Regions from separate parts of the Agromyces molybdatiresistens genome, predicted to be linked through region 2. Evidence: predicted binding sites of a transcription regulator. Region 2 holds the regulator's gene; the other holds the start of a gene.
The links. Region 2 encodes LexA, which represses DNA repair genes until DNA is damaged. Its sites were predicted from a motif close to TCGAACANNTGTTCGA; they were not measured.
Positions count from the first base shown of each region.

Region 1: uvrA (excinuclease ABC subunit UvrA) is a predicted target of LexA. The motif match lies at 4,403-4,418, and genes of this name have one in related genera.

Region 1 is NZ_CM188258.1:2,119,207-2,127,008, reverse strand. Features, by position in the region: gene rpsA (30S ribosomal protein S1) at 21-1,469, shown strand; gene coaE (dephospho-CoA kinase) at 1,582-2,199, shown strand; gene uvrB (excinuclease ABC subunit UvrB) at 2,305-4,368, shown strand; gene uvrA (excinuclease ABC subunit UvrA) at 4,474-7,365, shown strand; gene uvrC (excinuclease ABC subunit UvrC) at 7,368-7,802, shown strand, end outside.
Region 2 is NZ_CM188258.1:1,693,069-1,700,870, reverse strand. Features, by position in the region: gene ACULK2_RS07775 (Fic family protein) at 1-1,183, opposite strand, end outside; partial or broken gene ACULK2_RS07770 (RNA-binding S4 domain-containing protein) at 1,291-1,513, opposite strand; gene ACULK2_RS07765 (hypothetical protein) at 1,642-1,833, shown strand; gene ACULK2_RS07760 (GNAT family N-acetyltransferase) at 2,084-2,677, opposite strand; gene ACULK2_RS07755 (LysM peptidoglycan-binding domain-containing protein) at 2,999-3,379, opposite strand; gene lexA (transcriptional repressor LexA) at 3,651-4,328, shown strand; gene metE (5-methyltetrahydropteroyltriglutamate--homocysteine S-methyltransferase) at 4,430-6,769, opposite strand; gene ACULK2_RS07740 (methylenetetrahydrofolate reductase) at 6,766-7,758, opposite strand.

The DNA.
Region 1 (7,802 bases), 430 kb from region 2:
CCATTCGGAGCATCCACTACATGACAACCGCAACGACCAAGGCGCCCAAGCAGGTCGCGATCAACGACATCGGATCTGCTGACGATTTCCTCGCCGCGGTCGAGAAGACGCTCAAGTTCTTCAACGACGGCGACCTGATCGAGGGCACCGTCGTGAAGATCGACCGCGACGAGGTCCTCCTCGACGTCGGCTACAAGACCGAGGGTGTCATCCCCTCCCGCGAACTTTCCATCAAGCACGACGTCGACCCCAGCGAGGTCGTCGAGGTCGGCGACTCCGTCGAGGCCCTCGTTCTCCAGAAGGAGGACAAGGAAGGCCGCCTGATCCTGTCGAAGAAGCGCGCGCAGTACGAGCGCGCGTGGGGCGACGTGGAGAAGATCAAGGAGAACGACGGCGTCGTCACCGGCTCGGTCATCGAGGTCGTCAAGGGCGGCCTCATCGTCGACATCGGCCTCCGCGGCTTCCTGCCCGCGTCGCTCATCGAGCTGCGTCGGGTCCGCGACCTCACGCCGTACCTCGGCCAGGAGATCGAGGCGAAGATCCTCGAGCTCGACAAGAACCGAAACAACGTGGTCCTGTCGCGTCGCGCGCTCCTCGAGCAGACCCAGTCGGAGTCGCGCTCGACCTTCCTGCAGAACCTGCACCCGGGCCAGATCCGCAAGGGCGTCATCTCGTCGATCGTCAACTTCGGTGCGTTCGTCGACCTCGGTGGCGTCGACGGTCTCGTCCACGTCTCGGAGCTCTCGTGGAAGCACATCGAGCACGCGTCCGAGGTCGTCGAGGTCGGCCAGGAGGTCACCGTCGAGGTGCTCTCCGTCGAGCTCGACCGCGAGCGCGTCTCGCTGTCGCTCAAGGCCACCCAGGAGGACCCGTGGCAGGTCTTCGCGCGCACGCACGCGATCGGCCAGGTCACCCCGGGCAAGGTCACGAAGCTCGTCCCGTTCGGCGCGTTCGTCCGCGTCGCGGACGGCATCGAGGGCCTCGTGCACATCTCGGAGCTGTCGGGCCGTCACGTCGAGCTCGCCGAGCAGGTCGTGTCGGTCGGCGAGGAGGTCTTCGTCAAGGTCATCGACATCGACCTCGAGCGTCGCCGCATCTCGCTCTCGCTCAAGCAGGCGAACGACGGCGTCGACCCCGAGGGCACCGAGTTCGACCCGGCGCTCTACGGCATGCTCACCGAGTACGACGAGCAGGGCAACTACAAGTACCCGGAGGGCTTCGACCCCGAGACCAACGAGTGGCGCGAGGGCTTCGAGGCCCAGCGCGAGAAGTGGGAGCAGGAGTACGCTGCGGCCCAGGCTCGCTGGGAGGCGCACAAGAAGCAGGTCGCCGCGTCGCTCGCGGCCCAGGCTTCGGACGACTCGTTCTCGTCGGGCGCGTCGTCGTTCTCGAGCGAGTCGGCCGGCGCGGGCACCCTCGCCGACGACGCCTCGCTGGCGGCGCTGCGCGAGAAGCTCTCGAGCAACTAGTCACGACGTGCAGCCCTCGCGCTGCACGAACGGCACGCGGAAGGCCGGTCCCCTCGGGGGGCCGGCCTTCCGGCGTTCGGGTGGAGCGTTCCGCACCCGTAGAGTGGACATCGTGTATCTGATCGGCCTCACCGGCGGCATCGCGTCGGGCAAGTCCACCGTCGCGCGCCGCCTCGTCGAGCACGGCGCCATCCACCTCGACGCCGACCAGCTCGCCCGTCGCGTGGTCGAGCCGGGCTCGGCGTGCCTGGCGGCCATCGTCGACGCCTTCGGCGACGACGTGCTGCGGTCCGACGGCACACTCGACCGGCAGCGACTCGGCGGACTCGTATTCCATGACGACCAGGCGCGCGCGCGGCTGAACGCGATCGTCCACCCCGCGGTGCGCGAGCTGTCGGGCCGACTCATCGCGAAGGCCGAGCAGGAGAATCCGGATGCGGTCGTCGTGTACGACGTGCCCCTCCTCGTCGAGGCCCAGGTCGACCACCCGTTCGACCTCGTCGTCGTGACGAGCGCGCCGAAGCGCACCCAGGTCAAGCGACTCGTCGAGGAGCGGGGCGTCGATCCCATCCAGGCCGAGGCCCGCGTCGACGCGCAGGCGAGCGACGAGGAGCGTCGCGCCGTGGCCGACGTCGTCATCGATACGGGCGGCACCCTCGCGCACACCATGAGCCAGGCCGATGCGCTCTGGGTCGACATCGAGCGCGCGCGGAAGGCGAAGCGCGCCTGACCGGACGGCGCGCGGCCGCACGGCCTCCCGGCTCCGACGGATGGCGCGAGTACGCCCTCGGCGTACCCGGCGGGCGTGTCGGTGGGCCGACCTAGACTCGAATCCATGCAGTCGACCCGTTCCGTGCGCCCATTCGAGGTCGTCAGCGAGTACGCCCCGAGCGGCGACCAGCCGCAGGCGATCGCCGATCTGGCGGCCCGCATCAACGCCGGCGAGACCGACGTGGTGCTGCTCGGCGCGACCGGCACCGGCAAGTCCGCGACGACGGCCTGGCTCATCGAACAGGTCCAGCGGCCCACGCTCGTCCTCGCGCACAACAAGACCCTCGCCGCCCAGCTCGCGAACGAGTTCCGCGAGCTCATGCCGAACAACGCGGTCGAGTACTTCGTGTCGTACTACGACTACTACCAGCCCGAGGCGTACGTCCCGCAGACCGACACCTTCATCGAGAAGGACTCCTCGATCAACGCCGAGGTCGAGCGGTTGCGGCACTCGACGACCAACTCGCTGCTCAGCCGGCGCGACGTCGTCGTGGTCTCCACGGTCTCGTGCATCTACGGCCTGGGCACGCCCGAGGAGTACCTCAGCGCGATGATGCCGCTCCAGGTCGGCCAGCGCGTCGACCGCGACTGGCTGATCCGCAAGTTCGTGTCGATGCAGTACCAGCGCAACGACGTCGACTTCTCGCGGGGCACCTTCCGGGTGCGGGGCGACACGATCGAGATCATCCCGGTCTACGAGGAGCACGCGATCCGGATCGAGATGTTCGGCGACGAGATCGAGGCGCTGCACAGCCTGCACCCGCTGACCGGCACGGTCGTGGCCAAGCTCGATGTTGTGCCCGTGTTCCCGGCCTCGCACTACGTCGCGAGCGTCGACGTGATGCAACGCGCGATCGGCACGATCCGCGACGAGCTCGACGAGCGGCTGCGGGAGCTCGAGCGAGAGGGCAAGCTGCTCGAGGCCCAGCGGCTGCGCATGCGCACGACCTTCGACCTCGAGATGATGGAGCAGATCGGCTTCTGCTCGGGCATCGAGAACTACTCGCGCCACATCGACGGTCGCGCGCCGGGCGAGGCGCCGCACTGCCTCCTCGACTACTTCCCCGACGACTACCTCGTCGTGATCGACGAGTCGCACGTCACGGTTCCGCAGATCGGCGCGATGTACGAGGGCGACGCCTCCCGCAAGCGCACGCTCGTCGAGCACGGCTTCCGCCTGCCGAGCGCGCTCGACAACCGGCCGCTCAAGTGGGACGAGTTCAAGGACCGCGTCGGACAGACGGTGTACCTCTCCGCGACGCCGGGCAGGTACGAGATGGGCATCGCCGACGGCGTGGTCGAGCAGATCATCCGCCCGACCGGTCTCGTCGATCCCGAGATCGTCGTGAAGCCCACGAAGGGCCAGATCGACGACCTCCTCGAGGAGATCCGCGCGCGCGCCGAGCGCGACGAGCGCGTGCTCGTCACGACCCTCACGAAGCGGATGGCGGAGGAGCTCACCGATTTCCTCACCGAGGCCGGCGTGCGGGTGCGGTACCTGCACTCCGACGTCGACACGCTGCGGCGCGTCGAACTCCTGACGGAGCTCAGAGCCGGCGTCTACGACGTCCTCGTCGGCATCAACCTGCTGCGCGAGGGCCTCGACCTGCCCGAGGTGTCGCTCGTGGCGATCCTCGACGCCGACAAGGAGGGGTTCCTGCGCTCCTCGACGTCGCTGATCCAGACCATCGGTCGCGCCGCCCGCAACGTCTCCGGGCAGGTCCACATGTACGCCGACGTGATGACCGACTCCATGCAGCTCGCGATCGAGGAGACGAACCGGCGTCGCGACAGGCAGCTCGAGTACAACCGGGTGAACGGCATCGATCCCACGCCGCTCCGGAAGCGGATCGCCGACATCACCGACGTGCTGGCTCGCGAGGAGGCCGACACGGCGCGGCTCCTCGCCGGCCGCGAGGGCCGGAAGACCTCGCCGGTCCCGATGAAGCGCGACGGCATCGCGGCGGCCGGCGCGAACGACCTCGAGGAACTGATCCGCGACCTCAACGACCAGATGCTCGAGGCCGCGGGCGAACTGAAGTTCGAGCTCGCCGCGCGCCTGCGCGACGAGGTGTCCGAGCTCAAGCGCGAGCTGCGGCAGATGGAGAAGGCGGGCCACCTGGGCTGACGACGACGCGAGCCGCGAGGCATCCGACTGGGAATCGAACGTGTGTTCGCTCTCGGCAGGTGCGATCGCGGGAGGAGTGTCGGAGGCCGTTCGTAGACTCGTAGGGTGCCAGTTTCACGCCTCGATGCCCATTCGCGCCTGAGTGTCCGCGGGGCACGCGTCCACAACCTGCGCGACGTCGATGTCGAGATCCCGCGCGATGCGATGGTGGTCTTCACGGGCCTCTCCGGCTCGGGCAAGTCCTCGCTCGCGTTCGACACGATCTTCGCCGAGGGGCAGCGCCGCTACGTCGAGTCCCTCTCGGCGTACGCCCGGCAGTTCCTCGGGCAGGTCGACCGACCCGACGTCGACTTCATCGAGGGGCTGAGCCCCGCGGTCTCGATCGACCAGAAGTCGACGAACCGCAATCCGCGCTCGACCGTCGGCACGATCACCGAGATCTACGACTACATGCGCCTCCTCTGGGCGCGCATCGGCGTGCCGCACTGCCCGGTGTGCGGCGAGCGGATCCAGCGGCAGACGGTCCAGCAGATCGCCGACCGACTGATGGAACTGGAGGCGGGCACGCGGTTCCAGGTGCTCAGCCCCGTCGTCTCGCAGAAGAAGGGCGAGTTCGTCGACCTGTTCCGCGAGCTCTCCGGGCAGGGCTACTCGCGTGCCGTGGTCGACGGCGAGCTCATCCGCCTCGATGACGCGCCCAAGCTGAAGAAGCAGGTCAAGCACGACATCTCGGTCGTGATCGACCGGCTCGTGGCATCCGACGACATCCTCGGCCGGCTGACCGACTCGCTCGAGACCGCCCTCCGCCTGACCGACGGCGTCGTGCAGGTCAACTACGTCGACCGCGAGGGGGATGCCGCATGGCAGACCTTCTCCGAGAAGCTGAGCTGCCCGAACCAGCACCCGATCGCGCTCACCGAGATCGAGCCGCGGACCTTCTCGTTCAACGCGCCGTTCGGCGCGTGCCCCGAGTGCTCGGGGCTCGGCACGCGCATGTCGGTCGATGAGGAGCTGCTGCTCGGCGACCCGGCGATGAGCATCGCCGAGGGCGTCATCCTGCCCTGGACCTCGCAGGGCAAGAGCCTCTACAACTACTACGAGAAGCTCCTCGACGGGCTCGCGCGCGACCTCGGGTTCTCGCTCGACACCCCGTGGGAGGAGCTCGACGTCGACGCCCGCCATGCGGTGCTGCGCGGCGACAACTTCGAGGTGCGCGTCCGGTGGCGCAACCGCTACGGGCGCGAGATGAGCTACACCTCCGGCTTCGAGGGCGTCGTGCCCTACATCGAGCGGCAGTACCTCCAGGCCGAGACCGACGTGCAGCGCGCGCGATGGGCCGAGTACCTCCGCGAGATCCCGTGCCCGGTCTGCAGCGGCGACCGGCTGAAGCCCGAGGTGCTCGCCGTCCTCATCCACGACGCGTCGATCGCCGACGTCTGCCGGCTGAGCCTCACCGACGCGCGCTCCTTCATGGACCGGCTCGAGCTCACCGATCGCGAGCAGGCCATCGCCGCGCAGGTGCTGCGCGAGATCAAGCTCCGGCTCGACTTCCTCATCCGCGTCGGGCTCAGCTACCTGGACCTCGCGCGCGCGGCGGGCACGCTCTCGGGCGGCGAGGCGCAGCGCATCCGCCTCGCGACGCAGATCGGGTCGGGCCTGACCGGCGTGCTCTACGTGCTCGACGAGCCGAGCATCGGCCTGCACCAGCGCGACAACCGCCGGCTCATCGACACGCTCGTCGCGCTCCGCGACCTCGGCAACACGCTCATCGTCGTCGAGCACGACGAGGACACGATCCGGACGGCGGACTGGATCGTCGACATCGGGCCGGGCGCCGGCGTGCACGGCGGCACGGTCGTGCACAGCGGCAGCTACGCCGACCTGATGAAGAACACCGAGTCGCTGACGGGCGACTACCTCGCCGGTCGGCGCGAGATCGCGATCCCGGCCACCAGGCGGCCGGTCGACGCCGAGCGGGTGATCCGCGTCGAGGGCGCCCAGGCGAACAACCTGCGCGGGGTCGACGTCGAGTTCCCGCTCGGCACGTTCACCGCCGTCACCGGCGTGAGCGGGTCGGGCAAGTCCTCGCTCGTGAACGACATCCTGTACCGGGTGCTCGCCAACCGGCTGAACGGGGCGCGCAAGGTGCCGGGCAAGCACCGCCGCGTGGCGGGGCTCGACCACCTCGACAAGGTGGTCCACGTCGACCAGGCGCCGATCGGGCGCACGCCACGGTCCAACCCGGCGACGTACACCGGCGTGTTCGACCGCATCCGCACGCTCTTCTCCGAGACGGCGGAGGCGAAGGCCCGCGGGTACCTGCCGGGCCGGTTCAGCTTCAACGTCAAGGGCGGTCGCTGCGAGGCGTGCTCCGGCGACGGCACGATCAAGATCGAGATGAACTTCCTGCCCGACGTCTACGTGGCGTGCGAGGTGTGCGGCGGGCAGCGCTACAACCGCGAGACGCTGCAGGTGCACTACAAGGGCAAGAACATCGCCGAGGTGCTCGAGATGCCCATCAGCGAGGCGGCGGAGTTCTTCGAGCCGATCTCCGCGATCCACCGCTACCTCAAGACCCTCGTCGACGTCGGCCTCGGGTACGTCCAGCTCGGCCAGAGTGCGACCACCCTCTCCGGCGGCGAGGCGCAGCGCGTGAAGCTCGCGACCGAACTGCAGCGGCGCTCGAACGGGAGGAGCGTGTACGTGCTCGACGAGCCGACGACCGGCCTGCACTTCGAGGACGTGCGGAAGCTGCTGAAGGTGCTCGGCAAGCTCGTCGACAAGGGCAACACCGTGATCGTGATCGAACACAGCCTCGACGTCATCAAGTCGGCGGACTGGATCATCGACCTGGGTCCCGAGGGCGGTTCGGGCGGCGGCCAGGTCGTCGCCACAGGCACCCCCGAGCAGGTCGCCGAGGTGCACGAGAGCCACACGGGGTACTTCCTGCGCGAGATCTTCGAGGCCGCCGCCGGCCCGGCGGTCGCCGCCAGCTGAGCATGGCGAACACCGTCCCGTACCGTCCGCGGCCGGGGGAGATCCCGACCGATCCTGGCGTCTACCGGTTCCGCGACGCCGACCGGCGCGTGCTCTACGTCGGCAAGGCGATGAATCTCCGTGCGCGGCTGTCGAACTACTTCGCCCCGCTGCACACGCTGCACGAGCGCACGCGCCGGATGGTCACGACTGCCGCCTCCGTCGAGTGGACGGTCGTCGCCAACGACATCGAGGCGCTGCAGCTCGAGTACACGTGGATCAAGGAGTTCGATCCGCCCTTCAACGTGAAGTACCGCGACGACAAGTCGTACCCGTACCTCGCGGTCACGTTGGCCGACGAGGCGCCGCGCGCCATCGTGACGCGCCGGCGCGGCATCCCCGGCGCGAAGTACTTCGGCCCGTACCCGAAGGTGTGGGCGGTGAACGAGACGCTCGAC
Region 2 (7,802 bases):
CCAGGTACCGGTCGGCCGTCCAGCAGATCAGCTTCCCCTTCTGGTTCTTCGTGCGACCGAGGATGCCCGCATCGGCGAGCTGCGTGAGCGCGCGATGGGCGGCGGCCGCCGACACCTCGTGCAGGGCGGCCACCCTTTCGATGGTCAGGACCGGCTCGGTGGCCAGCGCGCTCAGGATCTTCACCACCACGGCATCGCTCCGCGGACTCGCGGGCGTGATGCCCTGCTCTGCGCGGAAGCGGATCAGGTTCTCGCGCACCTCACCGTCGAGCGTTGCGATGTCTTCGGCAAGCCTGACGGCGTTGCCCGCGGCCAGCTCGGCCGCCTCTGCGAAGCTGATGACCCACTCGTCCAGACGCGATGGGATCTCCCGGTACGCGCTGAGCCCTGCGATGTAGCGATCCGTGTCGCCGGCGAACACCGTGCTGATGGGGATGAGCGTGTTCCGGAGTGCATCGGCACGACGAAGCACGGTATGGATCAATGCCCGGCCAGTTCGGCCGTTGCCGTCGACGAAGGGGTGGATCGTCTCGAACTGCGCGTGCGCGATCGCCGCGCGCACGACGGGGTTCCCCGAGGTCGCCGTGACGAAGCCCGCGAGGTCGTCGACCAGGCGGCGCACCTCGGTCTCGGGCGGTGGAACGAAGTCCGCGCGGAGCGGGCTCCATCCCGGGCCGCCGACCCAGTTCTGCTCCGTCCGCAGGCCGGGCTCGAGCCTGGGCTCGATGAGGTGCTGCAGGCGCTCGATGTCCGCCGTCGTGACGTCGGGGGCGCGCTCGCGGTCGCCCAGTTCAGCGATCGCCTCTTCGGTCGCGCGCACGTTCGCGACGACGTCGAGCGCCACGCGCGTGCTGAGTCCGCTGCCTGCGCGGTGATCGAGAAGCTCGGCGATGGCGAGCTTCTTCGGGCTGATGCTGTTCCCCTCGATCCACGACGAGGAGATGCTCTCCGAACGGATCAGCAGATGGTTCAGGTAGCCGCCTCGGTCGCCGATGCGCTCATCGGCGCGAGCAAGCACGGCGACCGCATCCTCCGAGGCCGCTTGCGCCACCCGGCTGAGGGCCGGCAGCTCCTCGCCGAGTTCGTCGGGGACGTAGGCCCGGTACCGGCCCGGAGCGCGGTCCTTTCGGCCGAGGTGCGTGATGTCCTCCGGGTTCCAGAGCAGATCGACGTAGTGGGCCATGGGGTGTCTCCTGACGTCGATCGCGGAGTACGTATATTTACTTTATAGCATCTAACCTCAATTTCGTGTGAAGGTCGCATCGCTTGCGCGCGAGGACCCATCCACGGGCAGACGCGAACGATGCGTCCATCGAAGCTGACGACGTCGCCGAGCTGCAGCTGCCGTCCGCGTCGTCGATCAACCTCACCGTTCACGGCCACATGGCCGTTGAGGATGGCCTCCTTCACGTCTCCGCCGGAGTCGAGGAGCCCTCCCGAACTTCACGAACTGCCCGAGGCGGATGACTTCCCCACCGATCGGGACGTCGTCGATCGGAGCCGGCTTCGTCATCCCCGAATGCTGGTCCGCGGTCAGCCGGTCGCCAGTGCAACGCGGACGATCCGAACGGCCACGGGTGCACGGACGATCCCTCAGCGAGACCGCGGTGCTAGCTTGACCGGAAGCGGAATGGAGCATCGATGGAGATCGTCATCATCGCAGTCGTGGTCGGGATCGCACTCCTGGGCGGGCTCGTTCGGATCCTGACGGTCCGGGACCGTCGCAACTCCCAAGGGTCGGATCACGCTGCGGACGCATCGCACGCGGAAGCGAAGGCCCGTGGCTACGGTGCCGGTGCTGCCCGGGATGCCGGGTCGGGCGCAATCCCCTGATCGACGTCGAGGCCTGGGGCATCGACCACGATTCCCGATTCCTCAACGAGCCTGACGCTCAGCGATCATCGGCGACCGCACTCGGTCGAGCACGGATGGAACGTGGCGCCGCGCAGTCCTGCTGAACGAATCGTCGCGACCAGATCGCGATGGACGAGGGCGTCTCGGCGGCCAGGTCACTGCGACATGGACACGGGACGAGCGGACCATGGGCGGCTGGTTGCTGTTCCCTGCCCGTGCGAACGCGGCGTCAGCCCCGAGCCGGTGGGACCGTCTTGCGCATCACGGTCTTGCTCTTGCCGATATGGCGCTCGAACGTGAATCCCGCCTTCTCGAACATGGCCCTCGTGCCGTTGTGGAGGAACGAGGACGACGTCCTCGTGCCGGGGGCGAGCTCGTTGGGGAACGAGACCACCTCGCCTCCGCCGGCCTGCGCGATCATCTCGAGCGCGCCATCCAGCGCCTCCCGTGCGACTCCCGAACGTCGATGGTCGCGGTCGACGAAGAAGCACGTGATCCGCCACGGCGCCGGGCTGGTCTCGCCCGCGTCGTACTGCTTACGGTGGTAGATGTTCGGCAGTTCGACCGGACTGCCGTACTCGCACCAGGCGATCGCGTCGTCGCCGTCGAAGACGAGCGCGGCGTGCGCAATGCCCTCCGCCACGAGTCGCCGCTTGAACGTGGGCCGGTCGTATTCGCTCTTGGCGGTGTGCTCCGTGTCGTCGTGGAAGTACGAGCAGTAGCACCCGCCCCACACCCCGTTGTGCTTCTGCGCGAGCGCCAACCACGCCGGGAAGGTCTCGGGAGTGAGTGGCTTGATCACGTGCGACGTCGTTGCGCCCATATCACCGGCCCCATGTGTCGGGCCAACGCGGCGATGTCGATGCGGAGGATCGCCCGCCGCGCGTGCCATGCCGTCATCCTGCCAGCATCACCGATCGATGTCACGGCTCTCATCGCCCACCCGAAGACCGGTCGAACGTCACGCAACCGGCGCCGGAGCAAGCACGAACGCGGAACGCGGAACGCGAGGCGACGGCGCGGCGCTGTTCGCAGACGACCTGCCCGGCTCGCTGCCCTCTTGAGCCCCGTCAAGAGTGACACCGCACCGCTCGGCGAATCGTGACCGTTCGTCTCCAGGGCGGTTCGCCCGCATGCTCGGCCCTTACTCGCCCGCCGGAAGCACCAGCTGCTGGCCGGGCTGCACCACGGCGTCGTCGAGCCCGTTCAGGCGCATGATCTCGAAGATGACGTCGCGCGGGTCGGCCGATGGGGCGATGGACTCGGCGATGGCCCAGAGGGTGTCGCCGGCGCCGACCTCGATCGTCTCGAACGCCACCACGGTTCGGCCGTCGTCGATCCCGGCGACCGCGCCGCCGCTCGAGAGCACGCCCACCAGCACGCCGAGCGCGATGGGCAGTGCGGCCAGGGCGGTGACCACGACCCGACCGCGCCGGGTGAGCCTCAGTCGGGTGCGCGCCGTCGACGAACCGAACGCGGGCATCGTCTGAGCCGCACCCGCGGCCCCCATCACCACTGCACTCATTCCGCACCTCCCGTGGCTCCAGCCCCGCATCCGGCCCTCGGCCGGGAGGGCCGGATACGAAGCTGTGTTCCGAATATATCTTCGAAGATTCGACGCCGCAAGCACCGGAAGTGGGATTTCCGGGGCCGGATTCCGCGACACACTCGAACGGATGTTTGTCGCGCGCGTGCGAGGCGGATACAGTTTCGAATGTCCGACGACAGTCGAACATCGACCACCGACATCCGGGCCGACGCGGTCCCGACGAGAGGCGAGGCACGTGAGCATCGACATCGACCAGGCACGCGGCGCGAGCGGCCGGTCGCGTCGGCGCAAGACGCTGAGCCCGAAGCAGCTCGCGATCCTCGAGGCCATCCGCGCGTCGGTCGCCGACCGCGGCTACCCGCCGAGCATGCGCGAGATCGGCGACGCCGTCGGCCTCTCCTCGCTCTCGAGCGTCACGCACCAGCTGAACCAGCTCGAACTCGCCGGCTACCTGCGACGCGACCCGAACCGCCCCCGCGCGCTCGAGATCCTCATCGACCTTCCTGGCACCGAGAACCGCTCGCCCTCGGTCGAGCCGGCACCGGTCGGCGACGCCGCCATGGTCCCGATGGTCGGGCGCATCGCGGCCGGCGTGCCGATCACCGCCGAGCAGCAGGTCGAGGAGGTCTTCCCGCTCCCCCGCCAGCTCGTCGGCAAGGGCGAGCTGTTCATCCTCAAGGTCGTCGGCGACTCCATGATCGACGCGGCCATCTGCGACGGCGACTGGGTCGTCGTCCGTTCCCAGAAGACCGCGGAGAACGGCGAGATCGTCGCCGCGATGCTCGACGGCGAGGCGACGGTCAAGGTCTTCCGCCAGCGCGACGGCCACACCTGGCTGCTCCCCCGCAACTCCGCGTTCGAGCCGATCCTCGGCGACGAGTCCGAGGTGCTCGGCAAAGTCGTCGCGGTCCTCCGCACCGTCTGACGGACGGCCCGGCACTCAGCGCCCGGCAGCGACCGAAGCCGGAGACGACGAGGGCGGATGTCGCGGGCTCACCCCCGCGGCATCCGCCCTCGGTCCTCGGGTCAGGCCGTCGCGACCGCGACCCCTTCGCGCACGGAGCGCGTGGCCTCGACGATGTTCGCGAGCGAGGCGACCGTCTCGTCGTAGCCGCGGGTCTTCAGGCCGCAGTCGGGGTTCACCCAGAGTCGTCCGGCGGGCACGCCGTCGACCGCGCGCTCGAGGAGCGAACGCACCTCCTCGACGCTCGGCACGCGCGGCGAGTGGATGTCGTAGACGCCCGGGCCGACGCCGTGGTCGAAGCCGCTCGCGGCAAGGTCGCCCACGACCTCCATGCGGCTGCGCGCCGCCTCGATCGAGGTCACGTCGGCGTCGAGCTCGCGGATCGCGTCGATGACGACGCCGAACTCCGAGTAGCAGAGGTGCGTGTGCACCTGCGTCGCGGGCGCCGCGCCGCCGGTGGCGAGGCGGAACGAGCCGACCGACCAGTCGAGGTACGCCGGCTGGTCGGCGCGCTTCAGCGGAAGCAGCTCGCGGAGCGCGGGCTCGTCGACCTGGATGACGCGGATGCCCGCCGTCTCGAGGTCGCGGATCTCGTCGCGGAGCGCGAGCGCCACCTGCCGCGCGGTGTCGCCGAGCGGCTGGTCGTCACGCACGAACGACCACGCGAGGATCGTGACGGGCCCCGTGAGCATGCCCTTGACGGGCTTCTCCGAGAGCGACTGGGCGTACTCCGACCACTCGACCGTCATCGGCGCGGGCCGCGACACGTCGCCCCAGAGGATCGACGGCCGCGTGCAGCGCGAGCCGTACGACTGCACCCAGCCGTGCTGCGTGACCGCGAAGCCGTCGAGGAGCTCGGCGAAGTACTGCACCATGTCGTTGCGCTCGGGCTCGCCGTGCACGAGTACGTCGAGGCCGAGGTCCTCCTGCAGGCGGATGACGCGGGCGATCTCCTCGCGCATCAGCTCGCGGTACGAGGCATCCGTCAGCTCGCCCTTCACGAGGCGAGCGCGGGCGCGCCGGATCTCGGCCGTCTGCGGGAACGAGCCGATCGTCGTGGTGGGCAGGGCCGGCAGCGCGAGGTCCTCCTGCGCGGCCACCCGCTCGTCGTAGGCGGCGCGCGCGAACGCGCTCGCGTCGAGTGCGGCGAGGCGGTCGCGCACCGCGGGCACGCGCACGCCCGGCGCCGCCTCGCGGTCGGCCAGGGCAGCGGATGCCGCGTCGAGCTCGGCCTCGATGGCGTCGCGCCCCTCAGCAAGACCGCGCGCGAGCGCCGCGACCTGCTCGACCTTCTGGTCCGCGAACGCGAGCCAGCTCACGAGGCGCGGGTCGAGCGCGGTCTCCTCCGTCACGTCGTGCGGGACGTGCAGCAGCGAGGTCGAGGTCGACACGGCCACCGACCCCGAGAACGAGCGGAGCGCCTCGGCGCGCGCGAACGCGTGCGCGAGGTCGCCGCGCCAGATGTTGTGGCCGTCGACGACGCCCGCGACGAGCGTGGTTGCCGCGAGCGCCTCCTCGGTGACGGGGTCGAGCTGCTCGGGCACATCGCCGCGCACGAGGTCGAGCCCGATCGCCTCGACGGGGGCGGCCGCGAGCGCCGGCAGCGCGTCGCCGAGGTCGCCGTACGGCGCCGCGACTAAGATCGCGGGGCGCGCGTCGGAGGCGCCGAGCGCGTCGTAGGCGGCGGCGACCGCCTCCAGCACGCGATCGCGCGGCTCGTCGAGGCTCTCGCTCACGAGGCCCGGCTCGTCGAGCTGCACCCATTCGGCGCCCGCCCCGGCGAGCTCGGCGAGCAGCGTGCGGTAGACGGGCACGAGGTCCGCGAGGCGGTCGAGCGGACGGAACCCGTCGGGCGCGCCATCCGCCGCCTTCGACAGCAGCAGGAACGTGACCGGGCCGACGAGCACGGGGCGCGTCGTGAAGCCGGCCTCGCGCGCCTCGCGCACCTGCGCGACGAGCGCGTCGGCGTGCGGCGCGAACGCGGTGTCGGGGCCGATCTCGGGGACCAGGTAGTGGTAGTTCGAGTCGAACCACTTGGTCATCTCGAGGGGCGCGTCGGCGCCCTCGCCGCGCGCGACGGTGAAGTATCCGGCGAGGTCGAGCCGGCCGTCGGCGTCGAGCAGGCGCTCGAACCGGGTCGGGATCGCACCGACCGCGACGGCGGCGTCGAGCACCTGGTCGTAGTACGAGAAGCTCTCGGGGATCGCCGAGTCGGTGCGGCCGAGGCCGAGCCCGGCGAGTCGCTCGCGGGTCGCGGCGCGGAGACCGGCGGCGGTGCGCTCGAGCTCGGCGGCGTCGATCCGGCCGGCCCAGAACGACTCGACGGCGTGCTTGAGCTCGCGGCGCCGGCCGATGCGCGGGTAGCCGAGGATCGTTCCGGTGGGGAAGGCGGGTGCGGTCATCGTTCTCTCGTGTTCCTCTCGGTGCCCGCATGGACGGGCGCGTCGGCGAGGTCGAGCCGGTCCAGGACGGAGAGCACGGCCTCGTGGCGGTTGAAGGTGTACAGGTGGAGCCCGGGTGCGCCGCCCGCGAGGACGGCGGCGGCGAGGTTCGCGGCGTACTCGACGCCGAGCCCGAACTGCGCCTCGGAATCCGGCTCGATCTCGAGGTCGATCGCGAGCTCGGCGGGCGCGGGTACGCCGGTGAGCTGCTCGAGGCGGGCGAGACGCCCGGACGTCGTGACGGGCATGATCCCCGGCAGGATCGGGATCGTCACCCCGCCGGCCCGCGCACGCTGCACGAACGACAGGTAGTCGTCGGCGTGCCAGAAGAGCTGCGTGATCGCGAGGTTGGCACCGGCGACCTCCTTGGCGAGCAGCACGTCGACGTCCTGGTTGGAGCCGCGCGAACGGGGGTGACCGCTGGGGAACGCCGCGACGGCGACGCGCTCCGGGCGCGGGCGCTCGCGGATCGCGGTGACGCCCGGCATCCCCGGGATGTGGGACTGCCCGAACGGCTCGCGCTCTTCCTGCACCCGATGGATCAGCTGCACGAGCTCGGCGGCGCTGTGCAGGTCGCCGATCGCGTCCTCCGCATCGGCGGCACCCGCGGGCGGGTCGCCGCGGAGCGCCAGGAAGCTCGTGATGCCCGCGTCGAGGAACTCTCGCACGAGGCGGTTCGCCTCGGCGTGACTCGACCCGACGCAGGTGAGGTGCGCCATGGGCTCGACGCTCGTGTGCTCGAGCATGTACCGGAGCACGGTCAGCGAACGGTCGCGGCTCGACCCACCCGCGCCGAACGTCACCGAGATGAACGCGGGGTCGACCTCGGCGAGCCGGTCGATGGTGCGGCCGAGCGCGATCGCCGCGGCATCCGTTCTCGGCGGGAACAGCTCGAACGAGATCGGCACGCGCGGCCGGGCGGCGTCGCCGTCGGGCTCGGTTCCGGTCATGTCGCTCCAGGTGGCGAGCGGTTCCGGGGTGGTCGAGTGCACGG